Litorilinea aerophila: one gene and its partner. The protein of the gene in region 1 interacts with the protein of each later gene in a pairwise test. Links are inferred from orthologs where the notes say so. Each region holds a gene or a part of one and is shown on either strand. Other genes may lie near its edges. The genes, in order: FKZ61_RS01640 and topA.

Region 1 (10,895 bases):
TCCAGGTGCTGAAGGCCCGCGTCCAGGTGGAAAGTCTCCACGCCGTAGTCATCGGTGGGGAATTCCTCATCGTGGATGGTCTTGGGGACCATCACGTCCACGCCCCCGATGAGGTCGATCAGCTCCACAAACCCCTGGAAATTCACCATCACGTAGTACTGGACGGGCTGGCCGATGAAGCTGCTGACCGTATTTTTGACCAGTTGGGCGCCGCCACCCTGGTACCCCTGCAGCTCGCCGATGCTGTAGGCGGTATTGATTTTGGTGGTGATGTCATAGCCCGGGATGGGCACCCAGAGATCCCGGGGCAGGGAGAGCATGCCCAGGGTCCCGCTCTGGAGATCCAGGGAAAGGAGGATGATGGTATCGGTGCGGGGGATGTCCTGCTCGCCAGGACGGCCGTCGGTGCCCAGCAGGAGCACGTTGATGGCCGGCTTGGGTGTGTCCACCGTGGCGGACGTCACCTCCGGCTGCTGCTGGGCATCTGCCGTTGCGTTGTTCTCGGGGGCTGGTTGCTCGGTCACGCTTTGCAACGAGGCCGGTGCCAACATCTCAAACTCGGGCAGATTGGCCAGGGGTGAGCTGTTGAGGATGCGCAGGCGTGCCCAGTCGTAGAGGCGGTTGCTGAGCAAAAGCGCAAAAGTCAGGACGAAAATAACGTAAAAGACAGAGCCAGCAATGGCAAGTCGTCGGTAAAGGGTCGTCCGCTCTCCGGGTGGACGACCCGCCGGTTTCCGGTCCATCGCCTCGTTGGTTGAATCAGGACGCTGCATAAACCATGCCATAATGAATTTCATTATAGCATAGGCCTGGCGAGAAGGAGCAAGTTTGGGGGGCAATAGAAGCACGAACCTGGACAGGAAACCGGACTGCTGTTTTGAAAACTGTCATGCCCGGTGAATTCCGGAAGGATGCCAGATGCGCAGATCAGTCGATAAGGGGATGTCGGTAGAGGCCGGACCGGGTCAACAGATACATCTGCTTGGCCACTTCGTCCAGGTAAATACCCGTCAGGCCGCGGAGTTGCTCCCCTTCGGGGGACTGGAGTTGATGCCGGTAGGTGCCCTCCTTGTCGAAGACCAACACCCGCTGGTTCGCCCCGTCCACCACAAAAATCGAGCCCTGACCTTGGGTGGTGATGGCCAGATCGCTGGGTTCCTGGGCTAGCCCCACACTGTCTTCCAGGGAAAAGGGCACCTGTTCGCCAGAGTTATAGCGCAGCAGCCGGCCATCTTCGAACAGGAACCAGATGTCGCCGTCGATCCGCATGGAGACCAACCCGGCCAGGTTGACCTGGGTCTGGGGAGCAAACCAGAGGTGAGGGGCCACATCGTAGCGCCCGGCCGAGTAGCGATAGATCTCACCGGTCTCTTCATCGGCCAGATAAATCCGCCCCAGATAGGTCTCCACCTGGTCAATGGCGCGCCAGTCTTCCTCGCCGGCAAACAACAGGCGGGTGGGGCCCGCCACCCGGGGGTCGTAGCGGAAGACGTGGTTGTTGCGATCTACCACCAGGAGGCTGGCCCGATCCTCAAAGCCCGGCACCAGGGGCAGCCAGGCCATATCAGCCAGTTCGCCCACCGTGGTGCCCTGGATCACATCCCCCTGGGCGATCACCGGCTCGCCCTCGGGCTCCACCACCACCCCCAGGGCGGGGTCAAAACGATAACGCCGGATGGCCTGTCGTCCCCGATCCAGGATAAAGATGTCTTCATTGACGACCACCAGGCGGGTGGGTAAGGCATCGGGGGGGAAGGTCAGGATGGGGTCGGTGAGTCCGTAGAGGAGCTGAACCTGGAGCACATCCTGAAGATCCTGTTCAATCTGGGCGGCCAGTTGATCACGCCGTTCGTCACGGCCGTCCAGTGCGATGGCTTCCAGCAGGAACTCCTGGGCCTCGGCCAACATCTGGCGGGCGGTCGACTTGTCGCCCAAATCCAGGGCCGTCCGCGCGCTGAGCAGCCGGGCTTCGGCTGCGTCGGTCAACTGGACCGCCTCGGCCCGACGGTCGGCGCCATCCCCCCAGTAGACGGCAAAGGTGGCGATGGGGACCAACACCAGGATGGCCAGGGCCAGGAAGAGGAAGAGACGCGCCCGGGCGCCCCGGGTAGGCGCGGGCGGCGTGAAGGTCATGGGTGGGATGGAGGCCAGCGGCCCCGAGGCGGGATCGGCCTGCCCGTCCTCGGCGTCCGACTGGCGCGTCGGCGGCGGGCTCTCCGCTTCACCTGTTCCCTCGACCTCCTCGTCAACCGGGAGGGCTTCCCCCACCCAGCCTGCTGCCTCCATGTCGGTTACCTGGTCGGTTACCTGGAGGTCTGCCCCTTCGGCCAGGACGTCGTGGTCCATCCCCGGGGAGAAGGCTGGGGACAAATCCTCCGCCGGGGTCGCGAAGGCCCCCTCCGCCCCGTCGCCTGTCTCCGCAACACCCTGTCGGCGCTCCGGCAGGGTCCTGGAAAGGAGGGTGCGGAGCTGGGACCAGCCGGCCTGCAGGGCAGCCAGGAGGGCGGCCGCCAGGCGCGCCACGCTTTGACGGCCAGGCAGTGGGACGTCTTCTCTCGTCTGGGGTGGATCCATGTCCTCTACGGCCGCTGCGGGGGAGCCTGGAGCCGCGGGCGTGGGGCTGGCACGGGCGGTGGCGGCCGGCGCCACGGAGGAATAGGAAGTCGGCGGGGCCGACGCGGCCACCGGGGCCACGGCCGACGGACCCGTCGGGGGAGCAGTAGGCGGCATACGCACCGGCGGCAGGGTGCTGAAGCTGGTGGGCAGCCCGCCCAGCCGGGGACGGCGGGGCGGCGTGGGGCGCGGGCCGGTACCCGACGGCGGCGGCGACCCCACAGATTCCAGCACGGCCAGCAGGCCGGGCAGGTCGGCCCCTCCACTCTGGGCGTAGAGGTCACCGGCAGCGTCCATGCAGTTGTCCACGGTGACGTAAGCCACCACGCCAGCCAGATAGCGCACCGGCACCCGGTCCAGCCAGGCGCCTGCGCCCACGAACATCACGTCGTGGGCCCGGACCTGCTGGCGAAAGACCTCCACCTGGGGCTCGGCCTCCTGGAGCTGGTCCGGGGTGAGCCGCATCAGCTCCGAGGGAAACATGTGGACTTTGTCATCGGCTTTGACCAGGGCGAAGGCAGACCCGGTAGTGGCGACCATCAGCCGATCGTGGAGCAGGGCCGCGCACAGAATGCCGACGGAGCTCGCGTCCACGTTGGGAAGTGCCAGCCCATGCTGGCGCAGGAGGGCGTAGGCCTGGCGCACCGCCTCGGTCATCACCTGGGACTGGCTGCCCCGCAGGGTGTAGTAGGTGCGCTGCATGACGCTCAGCAACCTGTCCGCAAGGGCTTCCCGGTCGGGCATGTTGGCTGGCAGCTCCACCAGGGCGTATAGATTGCCCCGCTGGAACTGCCGGGTATCTGGCGGTGGTTCCACGACTCGGACGCCCACAGGCTGGTCGGCCTGGGGACTCATCAGGTAGGCAATATGGGTGATCGGTCCAGATGAGTGCATAGGCAGCGTGTTCCTGGCAATGGTCGACCATGCAGCAGCACGGCCAACGGGGTCCCGTGTCCGGCCTTTCAGCGTATATTCAACCCACCGGGCCGGTCAGGAATAAACGTGGAAATTCTAACCCGCGTGGCAGAGAATGTCAACGCACCCGCGTTTTCCCGCGTTTTCCTATTTTCGGGGATTTTTCAATTCTCGCCTGGCAAATCTATAATTCAGCCGGCAGTTCTATGGCTGACCATTGGCTATCCTGGATCATGACAATTCTGTGAGGTTAAAAGAAAATCACCATGGCCACCGCGCGCTGTATTGAATGTGACGAAGAAATTGAGCTGGGCACCAGGGTTCGTCTGGGCCTCCAGGTCACCTGCGAAAACTGTGGTGCGGAACTGGAAGTCGTCAGCGTCAATCCACTGGAACTGGACTGGGCATACGAAGAGGATGAAGAGTGGGACGAAGACGAGGACGAAGAGTACGACGATGATGACGACTTCGATGATGACGATTACGACGATGACGATTACGATGACGACGATGATGACTACGATGATGACGACCTGGACGAGGGGCGTTGGAATTGAGGCGTGAATCCCGGCAGGAACTCGCCCGTAGCACCCCGTTGCGGGAGCGCAGGCAGATTTCCGCCGTGGTCATTCTGACTTCCCAGCCAAAAGGGTCTCATCATTGTACCGGTGGCCGGCCCCATTCGGCAATGGGGCCGGCTTCAGGCCCAGGGGCGGTCGGCCGGGGGGCGTGCTGATGGCTCCGGGCAGTCGCTACCCGATTCCGGCCCAGACTCACCGGGTGGAAGAGGAAATCAAGCGGAGTCGTTTCATCACCACCCTGGGCTACACCCCCACCGTGGAGGCGGCCCGGGACTTCATTGCCCAGGTCAGCGCGGAGTTTGCCGACGCCAGCCACAACTGCTGGGCCTACGTGGTAGGTCCACCGGGCAGCACGGCCCAGGTGGGCATGAGCGATGCGGGGGAGCCCCACGGCACAGCCGGGCGGCCCATGTTGACCGTCCTGTTGCACAGCGGCGTGGGCGATGTGACCGCGGTGGTGACCCGCTACTTCGGCGGCACCCTGTTGGGCAAGGGAGGGCTGGTCAAGGCCTACAGCGGCGGCGTCCAGCTTGCCCTGGCCAGCTTGCCCACCGTGGAAAAGGTGCCGACGGTGACGCTTCAGGTGGTGTTGGACTACGCGGCAGTCACCCCGGTGAAGCGACTCCTGCCGGCCTACGAAGCCGAAATCCTGGACGAAGGGTATGCGGCCCAGGTCACCTACCGGCTCAAAGTGCCCGAGGAACAGGCTTCCCCCCTGGTCCAGGCCCTGACCGAGTTAACCCACGGCCAGGCAGAGGTGGATGTGCTGGGCTAGATGGGGGCTGCTCCATCGGCCTGTTCACTGTCACCGCGACGGCGCAGGGACTTCCTGGGGCGGGGAGTACTGCACCGGAATGTGGCACTGCACGTGGGTGCCCTGGCCTGGGACACTCTGAAAAATCAGGCGCCCGCCGTGGGCCTCCACGATAGCCCTGGCCAGATACAGCCCCAGGCCCGTTCCCGGTATCTCCCCCTGGCGGGCCGCCTGTCCGCGATAAAAACGCTGGAAGATCAGGGGAATCTCCTCGGCCGATACGCCGATGCCTTGATCCTGCACTTCCAGATGCCACGCGCCATCTAAATAGCGGGAGCGCACCCGCACCTCCTGCCCATCCTGACTGAACTTGATGGCATTGCTGAGCAGATGCCGGAGCACCTGCTCCAGCCGTTCCGGATCCCCCTCGGCCTGATGTCCGGCAGGCCAGTCATCCTCCACAATCAGCTGAAGGCCCCGGCTGGCAAGCTGGGGTGCCAGGGACTGACAGACCTCCTGCACCAGCCGCTGCGGCTCAAAGGTGCGCACCTTGAGCCGCAGCGTGCCCCGCTGGATGCGTGAAACCGTCAGCAACTCCTCGATGAGCTTATCCAGGCGCTGGGAGCTCGCATACACCATCTCCAGAAAGCGGTGTTGCAAATCGTTCAAAGGACCCGGGTGCTCCGTCAGCAGGGTTTCTGTCCACCCCATGATGGAGGCCAGCGGGGTACGCAACTCGTGGGAGACGGTCGAGACGAAGTCGTCGCGCAGGCGTTCGTACTCCTTGCGCTCGGTGATATCCCGAATGGAGACGGTAAACTGACGTCGTTCGGCCAGTTGAAAGGGTTGGATGCGCATCTCCACGGGAAAGACCCGTCCACCCCGGGTGATCCCCTGTAAATCCAGGAAGTAGCGCGGATCCTCCCGATATTTGGTGTCCAGGAAATCCTGCAGATCAGTTACCGGTTGGGTAGGGCGGCAGAGGGGTGCCAGTAAGATCCAGAGGGGCTGGCCGACCAGCTCCTCGGCCGGGTAGTCAAACAGGTGGGTCACCTGGGCGTTGACCAGGTTGATCACGCCCTGCTCATCTGTGGTCACCACACCCTCATCCACCGTGTTGAGTACTGCCGTCAGGGTGTCGATGGCATCCTGCCGCGCAGAGACATCGTGTGCGGCGCAGATAACCCCGTGGACCTGACCATCCGGCTGAATCACCGGCCGGTAGATGGTATCGTAACTGCGATGATCATAGCGTACCATCACCCTGCGGGTCTCCCCGGCAAAGGCAGCACGGATGTGCTCCAGGACGTCGGAATAGGAGTACAGTTCGAAGACAGAGCGCCCCAAAAGCTCCTCGGGGACAATGCCGTGGTGCTTTAGTCCCGAACCTTCCACCACCTGAAAGCGCCCCTCAGCATCCATGGCCAGCACAATGGACGGGATGGATTCCATCAGCGAACGATAAATGTTGCGCACCCACAGGGTCTGACTATAGGCGGCTTCGATCCGCTCCCGCTGAAGGCAGGCCTGGCCGGCCTGGGCCAGCTTGCGCAGGATGGGTGCCAGGCTTTGGAGCAGGGCCGCATCCAGGGGCGCTGTTGGACATGTGAGCACCAGCCAGCCCAACTCCTCCAGAGGCAATAAATGATAGAACCCACCCTGCCGAGTCTCTCCCTGTCGGGGCAGGGATGCCCACCATGCGACCGGGCTGGCCGCCTGCCCTTTCCCACCAGCCAGGAATTGCTCGACAACCTGTACGGCTACGTTTTCTGCCGGACTTTCCGGCAAGGCGCAGAAGGCTCGACACGGCCCCAGGCCGGAGTCCAGCAAATAGACGGCGACGGCGGAACAGTGTAGATGACGCTGGATGGCCGCCAGGGCCTGGGCGAACATGGCCCGGGCATCCAGGCTGACGTCGATGGAAAGGCACAGCTCGTACAGGAGCTTTTCGGGTTTCGCCTCGGGCGAAGGGGCGGTTCGCCCGGATGTTTCGATCGTCTGCATGTCCATGATGGCATCCTACCTGGATTGTCTTGTTGGGGGGGCGAACCATTGCTGCCTGATTCTCCACTGCCTACATTGCTTTGATGATACTAGAAATAGAGAGGGTATGGACTACAGAAATTGACCGGAGCGGATACGCCAATTTGCGGATGTTACGCATGCGCTTTCGGTACACCATAAAAGGAGCCTGAGGCAGCCCGGTTGTGCTCCCACGGATGGCGGTCCATGGCAATCTGCGGAGCCGAAAGCCGGTAGAGAATCTGGGATGGAGAAACAGCCATGGTGGAACAGAGAACGGAACCCCAAACGCTGACCCGTAACGGCCTGGCCTGGAGCCAGGGCGCACCAACCCTGGAGGGCGGGGTGGCGGATCCCGCCTGCCCGCCAACGAACCAATCCTACGGCAGCCATCCCATGGCCGGAGGGATGGAGGACCCCTACGCCCGTTATCTTCGCTGGAAGACCCAACCGTTGCAGACGACACCGTATCTGTCGGTCGTCATCCCAACCTACAACGAGGCAGAGCGAATTGTGCCGACGATTGGGGCTGTGGCCTCCTACATTTGTCACCAGGATATCCCCTGGGAACTGATCGTCGCCGATGACGGCTCCAAGGACCACACCGTCTCCCTCTGTGCCGGCCTGGAGCTGGCCAACCTGCGCATTCTCAAGGCGGATCAAAATGGCGGCAAGGGAAGCGCGGTGCAGCGTGGCGTGTTGGCCGCCCGGGGCGCCCGAATCCTTTTCATGGACGCGGACAATTCAACCCCCATCGAGGAATTGGAGCGCTTCATGCAGTGCATGGACGACGGATATGACGTGGTTATCGGCTCCCGGGCAGCGGCAGGGGCCCAGGAGGCCCACCGGACGTGGCTCCGTCAGCTCATGAGCCGGGTCCTGCGCACCCTGATTCGCCCGGTCCTCGGCCTGACTATCCGGGATACCCAGTGTGGATTCAAGCTATTCACCCGGGAAGCTGCCCGGGCCATCTTTCAGAAGCAGACCATCATGGGTTTCTCATTCGACCTGGAGATCCTCTACCTGGCCCACAAATATGGATTCAAAATTGCCGAACTGCCGGTCCACTGGGTGGATGCCCCGGGCTCGAAAGTGGACAAATGGAAGGAAGCTCGACGCTTCCTGAAAGCCATCCTTCAGATCAAATGGAACGATTACCGGGGGCTTTACGGCTGATGGCAACCTAATGCGGGAGAGCGGATATCGGAGAGAAAGAACCATTCAACCAAAGGCACAGAGGAGGGCCCATGCACATCGCCTTGATCACCACCTATCCCCCAGGACGGGGTAGCCTGAACGAATATGCCCATCACTTCGTTCGTGCCCTGCGAGGCAAGGAGGAGATCCATCACCTCACCCTGCTGGTGGATGAACTCCCCCATGGGCAGGCGTATCCCCAGCCGGAGGACCGGCCGGGGCTGGCCACCCTGGAGATCGTGCCCTGCTGGCGATTCAACGATCCGGCCAACCCGTGGCGAATTCTGCGGCAGATCCAGCGAGTCCAGCCGGATCTGGCCCTGTTCAACCTGCAGTTTGCCAGCTTTGGTGACAAAAAGATCCCGGCCATGTTGGGCCTGATTACCCCCATGTTGGTGCGCCTGGCCGGCTATCCCAGCATGGTCCTGTTGCACAACATCATGGAGACGGTGGACCTCCGCAGCGCAGGCTATGCCCGGCACCGGGTGCTGGAATGGCTCATGCGGGGAGCTGGCACCCTGGCCACCTATGCCCTCCTGCAGGCTGACCTGGTGGCCCTGACCATCCCGAAATATGTGGAGATCTTCCGCACCAAATATCGGGCCCGAAACGTACTGCTGGCGCCCCATGGCAGCTTTGATGACCAGGTGGCCATGCCCTCTTTTGAAACGCCGCCAGGGCCTCGCCGGATCATGGCATTTGGCAAGTTTGGCACCTACAAGCGGATCGAAGTGATGGTCGAAGCCCTGGAGCGGCTGGAGGAGCGAGGCTACCGCGATCTGGAACTGGTCATCGCGGGCACCGACAGCCCCAATGCCAAGGGGTATCTGGATGAGATGAAACGCCGCTACGCCCATATCTCCAACTTGCGGTTCCTGGGCTACGTCCCCGAAGAGGAAGTGGCCGACGTCTTTCGCTCTGCTACCGTGGTGGTCTTTCCCTACACCAGCACCACGGGGAGCTCCGGCGTCCTTCACCAGGCGGGCAGCTATGGGTGCGCAGTGGCCCTGCCCAACATCGGCGACTTTGCTGAAGTCATCACCGAGGAAGGGTACACAGGCGAGTTTTTTGAACCCAATGATCCCGATAGCCTGGCCGATGCCATCGCCCACCTGTTGGACGACGAAGAGCTACGACAGAGCATGGGCATGCGCAACTTCCTGGCCTCCCGGGGCCTTCCCATCGCGGACGTGCTGGACTGGTATGTGTTGCACTTTCAGGAGCTACTGGCCAAACGGGGTCGGCGCCACACCGCCACCACGCCGGCCCCTGTCAGAACAGCCAGCGCCGGCAGCCAGGTAGAGCAAGCCCGAGGATGAATACCCGAAATGAAAAAGCGGGGAAGAAGCGTGCAAGCCTGTAAGAACGCAGGGGAACAGAGAACGTAAAAGGAAAGGAACGACCATGAACCAGCTCGAGATGCAGCCCACCAGCCAGACGGCCGTGGTACCCATCGCCGGACGGTTCGATGCCCACCAGGTGCCCCATGTCCAGAAGACGCTGGCCTCGGCGTACGCCAGCGGCGCCCACACCATCATTGTGGACCTCTCAGAAGTCAACTTTGTCGATTCCAGCGCCCTGGCCACCCTGGTCCAGGCCATGAAACGCTGTCGGGAGCAGGATGGAGAATTGATCCTGTGTGGCGTGCGCCAACCGGTGCGGATCATCTTTGAATTGACCCGGCTGGACAAAGCTTTCCGAATTTTTAACAGCCTCGAAGAGGCACAGATGGCAGCCGTCCAGGCTGGCTAGACCATCCAGGCAACATAACCAACCTACCATCGTCCGATAACCAACCCGTAGAGCAGAAGGGAGATTCGGTTTGAATCAGATTCAGCAGATCAATACCCAGTGGGCCGTTGCCCCCGCCCTGGAAGTGCTCGAAGCGCCCCAGGAAGCAATATTCCCGAAGGCGCTCCAGGAGCAGGTACAATGCCAGCCCCAAGCCGCCAAACATATCCTGATCGTGGAGGACGACGTCTCCCTGCGAGAATGGATTGAATTCGAGCTCACCTTCGCCGGCTACCAGGTGACAACTGCTGCCGATGGCCTGAGCGCCCTGGCGGCCTTGCAATCCATGCCGACGCCGGACCTGATCCTGCTGGATGTGCAGCTTCCAGGCATGAACGGTTTCGAGATCTGCAACACCATCCAGCAGTGGCCCGAAACAGCCGGCGTGCCTGTGATCTTCCTCACGGCCCGGGGAGCCCTGGAAGACAAGCTGCAGGGCTTTGCGGTCGGCGGGGTCGATTACCTGACAAAGCCCTTCAAGATGGCCGAATTAAAGGCTCGCATTCAGGCGCTCCTCCGTTCCCGGGAACGGCAGCGGACCCAGCTCCTGAAAGAGGCCGCGCAGCACCTGGACGAGGAGATGGCGGAGGCAGCCCTGATCCAGAAGGCGTTGATGAGCCGGCCGCCGGCCAACCTGCCAGGGCTGGACATCTATGCCACCTGCCGGCCAGCCAAAGCGGTAGGCGGTGACATCTACGACATCTACGTACAGTCAGGTTCCCACCTGCACCTGACGGTGGCCGACGTCAGCGGCAAGGGACTGGCCGCAGCCCTGATCACCGCCCAGGTCCGTACCATCCTGCGGGAGGCGACCCGCACCCTTGCCTCACCCGCTGCGGCCCTGGCCCACGTCAACGCCCGCCTGTACGAAGATCTGGCAGCGATCGGCAAATTTGTCACCATCTTCGCGGGCACCTATGTGCCGTCCGAGTGCAGCCTGCGCTATGCCAACGCCGGCCACTCTGTGGCCATCTACCGACCATCCGAGGGTCCTCCCCGGATCCTGGAGCCGACAGGCATGC
Region 2 (11,246 bases), on another replicon or contig:
CCTGGGAGCCATTCAGCTCAACTATGGCTACACGGTGGAGCACTGCCGCCGGGCCGTAGAGATGGTGGAGGCAGACGCCCTGATCCTCCACCTGAACCCCTTGCAGGAAGTGCTCCAGGCCGAGGGGGACACCCGGTGGCGGGGCCTCCTGCGCCAGATCGAAGCCGTCTGCCGCGCCCTGCCGGTGCCGGTCGTGGCCAAGGAAGTGGGTTGGGGCATCAGCGCCCAGACGGCGCGGCGCCTGATCGATGCCGGCATTCGCGCCATCGACGTGGCCGGCGCCGGGGGCACTTCCTGGAGCCAGGTGGAGATGCACCGCGCGCCCACCGAGCGGCTGCGGCGGTTGGCCGCCTCCTTCGCCGACTGGGGCATTCCCACCGCGGATAGCCTCCTGGCCGTGCGGCAAGTGCGCGCGGAGATGGGCCGGGAGGATGTGGCCCTGTTTGCCAGTGGCGGCATCCGCTCGGGCCAGGACATCGCCAAATGTGTGGCCCTGGGCGCCGACCTGGTGGGCCTGGCCTCGCCCTTCTTGAAGCGGGCCGTGGAATCGGTGGAAGCGGTGATCGAGGAGATGGAGATCCTGGAAACCGAAATGCGCATCGCCATGTTCTGCAGCGGTGCTGCCAACATTGCCGCCCTGCGCCAGCCCGGGGTGCTGGTGCAACAGCCAGAAGGAGAGAAACTGTGAAGCAGGAGGATCTGGGTCGCTTCGTGGGCTATTGGCTGCCGCAATTGGAAGAGGAACTCCGGGCCATCCTCCACAGCCCGGAGGAGGCGGTGGCCGGCCATTACGGGATGATGCACTACCACATGGGCTGGGTGGATGAGCACTTCCAGCCTTATGCCGCGCCGGCCGGCAAACGGCTCCGGCCCATCCTCTGCCTGCTGGCCTGTGCCGAAGTGGGCGGGGACCCATCTCAGGCGTTGCCGGCTGCAGCGGGCATTGAAATTCTCCACAACTTCTCGCTGATCCACGACGACGTGGAAGATGGCGACGAAACCCGCCGTCACCGGCCCACGGTCTGGAAGCTGTGGGGGATTCCCCAGGCCATCAATGTAGGCGATGCCATGTTCGCCCTGGCCTTTGCCGGCGTACAACGCCTCTCCCGCCGGGGTGTCCCGGCCGGACAGGTGCTGGCGGCGCTGGATCTGTTCACCCAGACCTGCCTGGCCCTCACCGAGGGGCAGCACCTGGACATCGATTTCGAACAGCGGGAGCAGGTGACGGTGGCAGACTACCTGCGCATGATCCAGGGGAAGACGGCCGCGCTGATCCGGGCCAGCGTGCAGATTGGGGCGCTGCTGGGAGGGGCATCACCGGCGCAGCAGGAGGCGCTGGGCCGCTTCGGCCAGGCGTTGGGCCTGGCTTTTCAGATCCAGGACGACATCCTGGGCATTTGGGGGGATCCCGCGGTGACCGGCAAGGCGGCCGGCAACGACATCCTGCGGCGGAAGAAGAGCCTGCCCTTGCTCCATGGGCTGAACAGCCCGGCCGTGGGTGCCCAATTACAGGCCCTCTTTGCAGATGCGCCCACAGAAGAACAGGTGCCTATCGCCATGGAACTGCTGGCCCAGGCCGGCAGCCGGGCCTACGCGGTCGAACAGGTGGCCCATCACCACGGGCAGGCCCGCCAGGCCCTGGAAGAAGGGCTGGGGCGAAGTGTGCAAGGGTCCGTACTCTGGCAGCTGGCGGAGACGCTGCTGCACCGGGACGCGTAAGGGGCGGGTCGTGGGAAATGCAAAAGGGGCGGGTCCTGGGACCCGCCCCGACGGTTATTGGCCGTAACTTTCCAGCGCCTTCTTGACCGCCGCGCAGAAGGCGTCCGCCGTGGCGCCGTCCAACACCCGGTGGTCGTAGCTGAAGCCCAGGGTGGTCATGGGCAGGAAGGCCAGGTAGTCGCCGGTATTGGCTTCCAGCGGATGCCCCTGGCTGACCACCACGGGCCGCTTTTCGATGGCACCCACGCCCAGGATGCCCACCTGGGGCTGGACGATCACGGGCGTCTGGAAGCGGCTGCCAGAGGTGCCGTAGTTGCTGAGGGTGAAGGTGCCGCCCTGCAGGTCTTCCTGGCTGAGCTGCCCCTTGCGGGCCTTTTCGGCCAGTTCGTTGACCCGGCGGGCGATGCCCATGAGGTTGAGCTCGCCGGCGTTCTTGATGACCGGCACGATCAGGCCGCCCATGCCGTATTCGTCCGGCGGCAGGGCCACGGCCATGCCGATGTTGTAGTAGCGCTTGATGATCACGCCCTCGTCGGTCCAGGTGGCGTTGGCCGCGGGCACCGCCTTGAGGCCGGCCACGATGGCCTCGATCAGGTAGGCGGTGATGGTCAGGTTGACCCCAGCCCGGGCAAACTCGTCCTTGTGGGCCTTGCGGTGGGCCAGCACGGCGGACATGTCCACGTCCCACATGGTGGTGACGTGGGGGGCGGTGAAGAGGCTGGCGCTGGTGTTGCGGGCGATGGCCAGGCGCATGCGGCTGTGCTTGACCAGTTCCTCGCCCGGGCCGAGCTGGGCCGGCGCTGCCTTTTCGGCCGCAGGGGCCGCAGCAGGGGCAGCCTTGGCGGGGGCCGGCGCGGCAGGGGCCGTGGACGGCGCCGCGCTGGGCCGGGCCGGCGGGGTCAACGGATAGGCAGGCTCCACGGTCACCGGGTGGCCCGCTTCCCGGCTGGCCACAGCGCTGAGGACGTCATACTTGGTCAGGCTGCTCAGGGGACGGCCGCCGGCTATTTCCTCCAGATCGATGTTGTATTCAGCGGCCAGCCGCCGTACCGGCAGGGAGGCCACGTCGGCCAGTTCACCAGGCAAGGGCTCGCCCCCGGCCGGCACCTGGCGCCGGCTGCCATCGGCCGAGGCCAGCACATCTTCCTTGGTGATGCGACCACCCGGGCCGGTACCCGGCACCGTGTCCAGGGCGATGCCCTTTTCGGCCGCCACCCGCTTGGCCACAGGCGAGGCCTTGACGCTCTGCCCGTTTCTGGCAGCGGTGGGCGCCGCAGCCTCGGGCTCGGCAGGCGCTTCTTCGGCCTCTTCAGCCTCCTCGGCCGCGGGGGCAGCAGGCGCAGCGGAGACCTCTTCCCCTTCCTCGCCGAGGACGGCCAGCACCGCGTCCACCGGCACCAGTTCCCCTTCGGCATAGTTCAGCTTCAACACCTTGCCGCTGGCCGGTGCCGGCACCTCGGTGTCCACCTTATCCGTGGCCACTTCCAGCAGGATGTCCCCTTCCTGGACCTCATCTCCCTCCTGGACCAGCCAACGGCTGATGGTGACCTCTTCCGTACCTTCTCCCATGTCGGGGAGCTTGACTTCTATCGCCATGAAGTTTCCTCGCTATGATGTACAGGTTGCCTCACTCGTGCAGTCTGGCGTAAATACCACGGCAGAAATTCCGGGTGCCCTCTGGGCGCACTCCCTCTGGTGGAAACCATCGGCGAATTTCTGCCGGGATTTACCAGTAAACCCCGGCAGACGTAGATCACGCAAGGGTGCGTGACAGGAGTACTAGAGGGACCGCCGGGATGGGGCGGCACGTCAGGCCGCCACCGGCTGGCGCCACATCTCCAGGACAGCCGCTTTGATGTTGCGCTTCCAGGGCAGGATCTCCTCTTCCAGGGTTTGAGAGACGGGAATGGAGACAGGAGCCATGCCCAGCCGGCGGGCCGGGGCCTGGAGCAGGTGCGGGGCTTCTTCATAGACCCGGGCCACAATTTCGCCGCCGATGCCACAGTTGGCCTGGGACTCGTGGACAGCCAGGAGGCGCCCCGTTTTGGCCACCGAAGCCAGGACGGTCTCCATGTCCAGGGGGACGATGGTACGCAGGTCCACCACTTCGATGTCGATGCCGTGCTCCTCGGCCAGCTCCTCGGCCGCTTCCAGGGCCTGGAGCAGGCAGTAGCCAAAGGTGACCAGGGTGAGATCGCTGCCTTCTCGCTTGACGTCCGCCTTGCCGATGGGCACGATCACTTCCTCCCCCACGTCGGGCAGTTCGCCCCGGGTGAAGTAGAGCATTTTGTGCTCCAGATAGAGCACCGGGTTGTTATCCCGGATGGCGGAGATCAACAGCCCCTTGGCGTCGTAGGGTGTGGCCGGGGCCACCACCTTGATGCCGGGGAAATGGGCCACCAGGCTGTCGATGCACTGGCTGTGCTGGGAGCCGTAGCGCTTGCCCCCGCCCTGCTGGCCCCGGATGACCATGGGCACCTTGACCAGGCCGCCGGACATGTAGTGCATCTTGGCGCCCTGGTTCAGCACCTGATCGGCGCAGACCAGGATGAAGTCCATGTACATGAGCTCCACGATGGGGCGCATGCCCACCATGGCGGCGCCGATGGCCATGCCCATGAAGCCCTGTTCGCTGATGGGGGTGTCGATGACTCGGGTTTCCCCGAACTCGTCCAGCAAGTTGCGGGTCACCCGGAAGAGACCACCGTAATGGCCCACGTCCTCGCCGATGAGGAACACGCTCTCGTCCCGGCGCATCTCTTCCCGCAGGGCTTCGTTAATCGCTTGGATGTACGTCGTCTTTCGCATGATGCTTCTCTCTCTGCTGAATCGGCGCGACAGTGAATCGGCGCGACAGGCGGGTCAACCGGGGTGGGTTGACGCCAGCCTCGGTTAAAGGGCAAAGACGTCGGTATACGCCTCGGCCGGATCGGGCCACGGGCTGTTCTGGGCGAACTCCACCGCGGCGGCCACCTCTTCCTCGACCTCGGCCCGGATATCGGCCAGGACCTTTTCGTCCACTCCCCGTTCCAGCAGCCGGTTTTGGAGGACCACCAGGGGTTCATGGGCCCGCTGGGCGTCGATCTCCTCCGGTGTGCGGTAGGTTTCCAGGTCACCGGCCATATGGCCGGCCAGCCGGTAGGTGAGGCCCTCGATGAAAGTGGGGCCTTCGCCGGCCCGGGCCCGGGCCGCGGCCTGGCTCACCGCGGCGTGGACGATTTCCACATCGTTGCCGTCGATCTGCAGGCTCTCCATGCCGTAGGCCTGGGGAAATTTGTAGAGCTCCCGCACCGAAGATGTGCGGGAAATGGGCGTCATCTCCGAATAGCGGTTGTTCTCGCAGTAGAAGATGATGGGCAGGCGCCACTTCTGGGCCATGTTGAAGGTCTCGTGCATGACCCCCTGGTACATGGCGCCGTCGCCGAAGAAGGTGATGGCGATGCGGTCCTCGCCCCGGATCTTGGCCGCCAGGGCCATGCCGGCTGCATGGGGGACCTGGGCTGCCACGATGCCATTGGCGCCCATCAGGCCCAGCTCCGGCTGGATGAAGTGCATGGAGCCGCCCTTCCCCTTGGCAAAGCCGTCCCGGCGCCCCAACACCTCGGCGATGGCCTGTTTCGGATCCATGCCCCGGGCCAGGGCGTGGTGGTGGCCCCGGTAGGTGCAGGTGAGGTAGTCTTCTCGCCGCAGGGCCGCAGCCGCGCCCACCGCGTTACCTTCATGGCCGATGGCTGTGTGCATGGCGCCGCCGATCTTACCCGACTCGGCCAGTTCCAACAGGGACTCCTCCACCCGCCGGATCAAGAACATGGTGCGGTACATCTGGGTGAGGGTCTCGTTGGGCAGGTGGCTGGGTTCGATGGCGCTGGCAGCCTGGGAGGAAAGTACATCTGCTTCAACAGAAGTGGACATGGTTTCTCCTCTTGCGTTCCAATTCTCTGTAGACAAACCGGGCGAAGGTCGCCCAAAATAAAATCGTTCCTCTGCCCGACGGCAAGGGACGTTGGGTCGTTCATGTGGGAGCACAGGTTGCCCGAGAGCGGCCTGTCGACCGCTCTCGTTCTGCGACATTCCCGTTTTGTGACAAAGCAAGCGTCTGGCCACTCGGCCGTCAGGAATTACAGCATCCAGCTTGCTCAAAGGCAATGCAAAGTTATACCATATAATACCATATAAGGGGCTGCTTCGATAGGTTTTGACCTGCTGTTTGCGCGCATTCACCCCCGGCTGGCCCAACCCACTTTCGAGCCCGATCATTTTACAGATGTCCGGCGTCGGTGTTATGCTGGGCCAGATTTGAGGGGTTCAAATTAAGATGCTCGAGGGAGGATCCCATGTCCGCTGATCTGCGTTCAACCGATACAGAGCTGCCAGCCGCCAGCCAGAACGGCATGACGTCGGGCCGTCCGGAAACCCGATACCCCAACTCCACCCAGGCCGTCCACGCCGGGGAGCGCCGTTACCGCGCCCACGACAGCCTCACCGTCCCCATCGTCCAGACGGCAGTCTACACCTTCCGGGACAGCCAGGCCCTGGTGGAGTATATGGAAGAGCGGATGTTCTGGGATGAGCCGTTGCGGGAGGAGTATGGCCGCTACGGCAATCCCACCGTGCGGGCCGTGGAGGCCAAGCTGGCCGAGCTGGAGGGGGGGCAGGAAGCCATGCTGGTCAGCAGCGGGATGGCGGCGGTCACCAGCACCCTGCTCCTGCTGATGAACAGCGGCGACCACCTGATCATGACCGATGACTGCTACCACACCACCCTGGCCTACTGCCAGAAGTTTCTGGCCCGCTACGGCATCGAGACCACGGTGGTGCCCTGCGGCGACTGTCAGGCCATTGAGGCCGCCATCCGCCCCAACACCCGGGTCATCTTCACCGAATCCCCCACCAACCCCTTCATGCGCTGCGCCGACCTGGCCCGCCTGGCCGAGATCGGCCACCGCCACCAGGTCAAGACGGTGGTGGATACCACCTTCGCCACGCCCATGAACCTGCGGGCCCTGGACTACGGCATCGACCTGGTCGTTCATAGCGTGACCAAATACCTGGCCGGCCACAACGATGTCATGGCCGGTGCGGTCATCGGCAGCCACGACCTGATGACGCCCCTGCGTCAGGCCCACAACATGCTGGGCTGTATCGTCGACCCCCACGCGGCCTACCTGATCCTGCGGGGGCTGAAGACCCTGGCCCTGCGGGTGGAGCGCCAGAACGCCAACGGCCTGGCGGTGGCCCGCTTCCTGGCCGGGCACCCCAAGGTACGCAAGGTCTGGTACCCTGGCCTGGACGATCATCCGGATCATGAGATCGCCCGATCCACCATGCGGGGATTCGGCGGCGTGGTGACCTTTGAAATTGATGGGGATGGCGCCATGGCCCACCGCTTCATCGATGGGCTCAAGATTCCCACGGTGGGCCCCAGCCTGGGCGGCGTGGAAAGTCTGGTCAGCCCCATCGCTGTCCTGGGCTACAACGATCTGTCGCCCGAAGAATGCCAGGCCCTGGGAATCCGGGACGAACTGGTGCGCCTCTGCCTGGGCATCGAAGACACCCAGGACCTGCTGGATGACCTGGAGCAGGCCCTGGATCGTCTCTAGATCGATTCTGTCGACCGTTGGCTACGACTTCCGGCGACTTCTCGTCGTCTTCTTCTTGCTGGCCTTTTTGGCGGCCAGCCATTCCAGCGCCTGTTCCAGGGTTACCTCTGCCGGATCCACATCCTTGGGAATGGTGGCGTTGGTGCGCTTGTGTTTGACGTAGGGACCATAGCGCCCCTCCAGCACCTGCACCACGCCACCGTCGGGGTGCTCCCCCAGCTCTTTGATCACCTGCTGGCTGCCCCGTCCCCGGCGGGTGGATGCCTGGGCAAGGAGCTCTAGCGCCCGGGGCAACTCGATGGTCAACACGTGGTCCGGCGGTTTGATGCTGGCAAACTTGCCGTCGTGCACCACATACGGTCCGAAGCGGCCGACCCCGGCCTGAACCGGCTTGCCGGTCTCGGGATGATTGCCCAGGGTCCGGGGGAGGCTCAACAGCTTCAGGGCCAGCTCCAGGTCCACCTGCTCTGGCTCCATGCCCTTGAGCAGGCCGACCCGCTTGGGTTTCCCCTTGCCGTTGTCATCATCCCCCAGCTGAACATAGGGTCCGTAGGGACCTGCCTTCAGATAGACGGGCAGGCCGCTCTCCGGGTCCGTACCCAGCTGGTGGGGCCCATCGCTCTTCTGGGTGAGGAGCTGCTCCACCAGCTCGTCGGAGAGATCCGCAGGCGGCAGGTCGGGCGGCAGGCCCGCCGTCACCCGGTCGCCGTTGGTCTCCCTGGCCACGTAGGGTCCGAACTGGCCGATGCGCACCTCGGCGTGGAGGTCGTCCAGGTTGACGGCGCTGGCCGTGCGGGGATCGATGTTGGCCTCTTTGGTCTTGACCTGATTCTCCAGCCCATTCTCGCCCAGGTAGAACTGGCGCAGGTATTCCAGCCAATCCTTTTCCCCCGCGGCAATGTCGTCCAGGGTCTGCTCCATGTTGGCGGTGAAGTTCAGGTCCACTAGGTCAAAGAAATGCTCCTCCAGCAGCGCGGTCACCGCAAAGGCGGTGAAAGTGGGCACCAGCTCCTTGCGCTGCTTGAAGGCATACCCCCGCTGCAGGATGGTGTCGATGATGGTGGCGTAGGTGCTGGGGCGCCCGATGCCTTCGGCCTCCAATGCCTTGACCAGGGTGGCCTCGGTGTAGCGGGCCGGCGGCTTGGTCTCGTGGCCCACAGCCTCCAACTCCCGACAATCCACCTCTTCGCCCACTGCCAGCTCGGGCAGGGGTGCCTCCTGATTCTCCAGCGCGGCCTCGGGGTCGTCCGACCCTTCCACGTAGGCCCGGAAAAAGCCCGGAAAGAGCACCTGGCGGCCGCTGGCCCGAAAGACGGCGTCGTCCACCTCCACGGTGACCGTGGTAAAGCGCAGCCGGGCGTTGGCCATCTGGGTGGCCACGGTCCGCATCCAGATGAGCTCGTAGAGGCGCCGTTCCATCCCCGAAATGGGGAGCTGATCGGCGGGCAGCATCTGGTCGCCGGCCGGGCGGATGGCCTCGTGGGCTTCCTGGGCGCTCTTGGATTGGGTTCGATAGCGCCGGGGCTGGCGGGTCAGATATTCCTGCCCGTAGAGTTCCGAAACCCGGCGCCGGGCCGCCTGGATGGCCTGGTCGCTTAGGTGGACAGAATCGGTCCGCATGTAGGTGATGTAGCCGTTCTCGTAAAGGGACTGGGCGATGCGCATGGTCTCTTTGGCGCTCAGGCCCAGCTTGCGGTTGGCCTCCTGCTGCAGGGTGCTGGTGGTAAACGGGGGCGCAGGAGAGCGCTCAACTTCCCGGCTTTCCACCCCGGTGACCCGCCACACGCCCTGGAGCAGCCGTTCCCGCAGAGCCTCCGCGGCGGCCTGATCCAGCAGGAGGACCTCCTTGCCTTCGGCGATCTGGCCGGTGGCTTCATCGAAGTCGCGGCCACTGGCCACCCGGACTCCGCCCACCGAAACCAGCTGGGCTTCAAACCGATGGGCCGGGCTGTCAGGCCGCTTGTTGAGCAAAGCCTTCAGATCCCAGTAGGTGCCGGCCCGGAAGGCCCGGCGTTCCCGCTCCCGCTGGACCAACAGGCGCACGGCCACGCTCTGGACGCGGCCGGCCGAAAGCCGGGGGGCAATCTTCTTCCACAGGAGAGGGGAGACCGTGTAGCCCACCAGCCGATCCAGGATGCGCCGGGCTTCCTGGGCGCGAACCAGGTTCAGGTCGATGTCCCGGGTCTGCTGCAAGGCCTGCAGAATGGCTTCCCGGGTGATTTCATGAAAGACCATGCGGTGGACGGGCACCTTGGGCTTGAGCACCTGGGTCAGATGCCAGCCGATGCTCTCGCCCTCCCGGTCTTCGTCGGTGGCCAGGATCAGCTCATCCGCCTCCTTCAGGAGCTTGCGTAGCTGGGTGACCACCTTTTTCTTCTCGCTGGGGACCACGTACAGGGGCTTGAAGTCGTGCTCCACGTCTACCCCCAACCGGGACCAGGGCTCGCCTTTGTAGGCCGGCGGAATTTCGCTGGCCGAGGCGGGCAGATCCCGGATGTGGCCCATACTCGCCTCCACCCGGTATTCCTGGGGGAGGAAGTTGCGGATGGTGCGGGCTTTGGTCGGGGATTCTACGATGACTAGTTTGGTCATGAAACGATATTGTCCTCGAACTGTACCGGCCCTGACGGCCGGCAATCATGCCTCAACGCCTGTGCGACTGGCTATTATAGGCACACTTTCAAGGATTACACAACAAATCGGCGCACGCAAGCCGCAACAGGTACGAGGGCATGGTTCAAATCGACCCTTCACCGGACGGGTAGGGTACCCGCCCCTACTCGGGGCCAAAGGGATAGGCGTCTATGTCCTGTTCGATGGCCTTCAACAGGATGGAGATCTCCCGCCTGTCGTCGGCGTCCAGGGCACGGGGACCGGCAGGCACCCGCTCCACGGTGGAGGTGAAGACGCCCCGCCGCTTCAGGATGTAGCGCATGAAAGGGTGGTTTTCCAGAATGATCAGGGGCAGGAGCCGCCGGTGGAGCTCCCGGGCCTCCTCTTCCTTGCCGGCCCACAACAGCTCCATCACCTTGGCCAGCAGGTCCGCGATTTCACAGGCAGGCATGCAGCCGTTGGCGCCCCTGCGATATTCGTCGGGCAGAAACTTGCCCGCGGCGCCGCCGAAGATGGTCTTCACCCGATCCCCCACCAGGCGGGCCACCTCGGCAATGTGCTTGGGGCCGGGCATGCGCTCTTCCTTGATGTACTGGATCTGGGGGATCTCCTCCACCAGGGATGCAATCTGCTCACCGGTCAAGGGGGCGTACTCGTGGTGATTCTGCACCACAATGGGGCCGTCGAAGACCTGGGCGATACGGCGGTACATGTCCATGGCCATGGCCGCGTTGGTCCGCGCCGGGGCCATGGCGATGACCGCGTCCGCCCCGGCCTTCTGGGCAGCCCGGGCAAACAACACCACCTGGGGGATGGAGACGCCCGAACAGCCAAAGATAACCGGCAGCCGCCCGTTGACCTCTTCCAGGATGGCATCCAGGTTGCGGATCCGCTCCTCCTCGCCCAGCAGGTAGAACTCGCCCACCATCACCGGCCAGACGATGCCGTGTTGCCCGCTGCGGCAGCAGAAGTCGGCAGCGGCCCGCAGATCCGGCGTGTGGATCTCCAGATTTTCATCGTACGGGGTGGGCAGAAGGCCGAACACCCCCTTCATGTGCTCAAAGCGTGCCTTGGCCATGGTTGGTTCCTCCTTATCATTGGTCTGATCTATGGCTCCTCGATGGCTCCACTGCAAAAAGGGCGTTTTTTTGAACGCAAGGGCGCAAAGGCGCAAAGAAGCGCAGGAGAGAATCTCTCGAATCAGCGTTCATCTGCGTGGGTCAGCGTCCTCATTTGACCTTTGTGCAGTAGAGCCACAGATTTTTTCCATGCCCCGTCATCGGGCGAATGGATGTCCCACGGTGGAATGTTGTC

The links.
Region 2: the proteins of FKZ61_RS01640 (region 1) and topA interact in binary tests that used the Escherichia coli proteins (3 or more experiments, as listed by UniProt). The link is inferred for Litorilinea aerophila from one-to-one orthologs.

Annotation. Positions count from the first base shown.
Region 1 is NZ_VIGC02000002.1:83,278-94,172, forward strand. The notes cover bases 3,319-6,073. They hold FKZ61_RS01640 (YigZ family protein), read left to right. Parts: upstream 3,319-4,263; coding sequence 4,264-4,884; downstream 4,885-6,073. Other genes in these bases: FKZ61_RS01630 (NHL repeat-containing protein), read right to left, coding at 3,319-3,507; FKZ61_RS01635 (hypothetical protein), read left to right, coding at 3,795-4,085; FKZ61_RS01645 (ATP-binding protein), read right to left, coding at 4,915-6,073. Outside these bases: FKZ61_RS01625 (LCP family protein), read right to left, coding at 1-632; more of FKZ61_RS01630, read right to left, coding at 928-3,318; more of FKZ61_RS01645, read right to left, coding at 6,074-6,873; FKZ61_RS01650 (dolichyl-phosphate beta-glucosyltransferase), read left to right, coding at 7,147-8,061; FKZ61_RS01655 (glycosyltransferase), read left to right, coding at 8,133-9,401; FKZ61_RS01660 (STAS domain-containing protein), read left to right, coding at 9,487-9,834; FKZ61_RS01665 (PP2C family protein-serine/threonine phosphatase), read left to right, coding at 9,905-10,895.
Region 2 is NZ_VIGC02000044.1:11-11,256, reverse strand. The notes cover bases 7,127-10,232. They hold topA (type I DNA topoisomerase), read right to left. Parts: upstream 9,912-10,232; coding sequence 7,341-9,911; downstream 7,127-7,340. Other genes in these bases: FKZ61_RS22220 (dihydrodipicolinate synthase family protein), read right to left, coding at 10,096-10,232; FKZ61_RS22230 (trans-sulfuration enzyme family protein), read left to right, coding at 7,127-7,319. Outside these bases: fni (type 2 isopentenyl-diphosphate Delta-isomerase), read left to right, coding at 1-688; FKZ61_RS22250 (polyprenyl synthetase family protein), read left to right, coding at 685-1,719; FKZ61_RS22245 (dihydrolipoamide acetyltransferase family protein), read right to left, coding at 1,774-3,315; FKZ61_RS22240 (alpha-ketoacid dehydrogenase subunit beta), read right to left, coding at 3,529-4,527; FKZ61_RS22235 (thiamine pyrophosphate-dependent dehydrogenase E1 component subunit alpha), read right to left, coding at 4,612-5,631; more of FKZ61_RS22230, read left to right, coding at 6,054-7,126; more of FKZ61_RS22220, read right to left, coding at 10,233-11,010. UniProt on the Escherichia coli protein: Releases the supercoiling and torsional tension of DNA, which is introduced during the DNA replication and transcription, by transiently cleaving and rejoining one strand of the DNA duplex.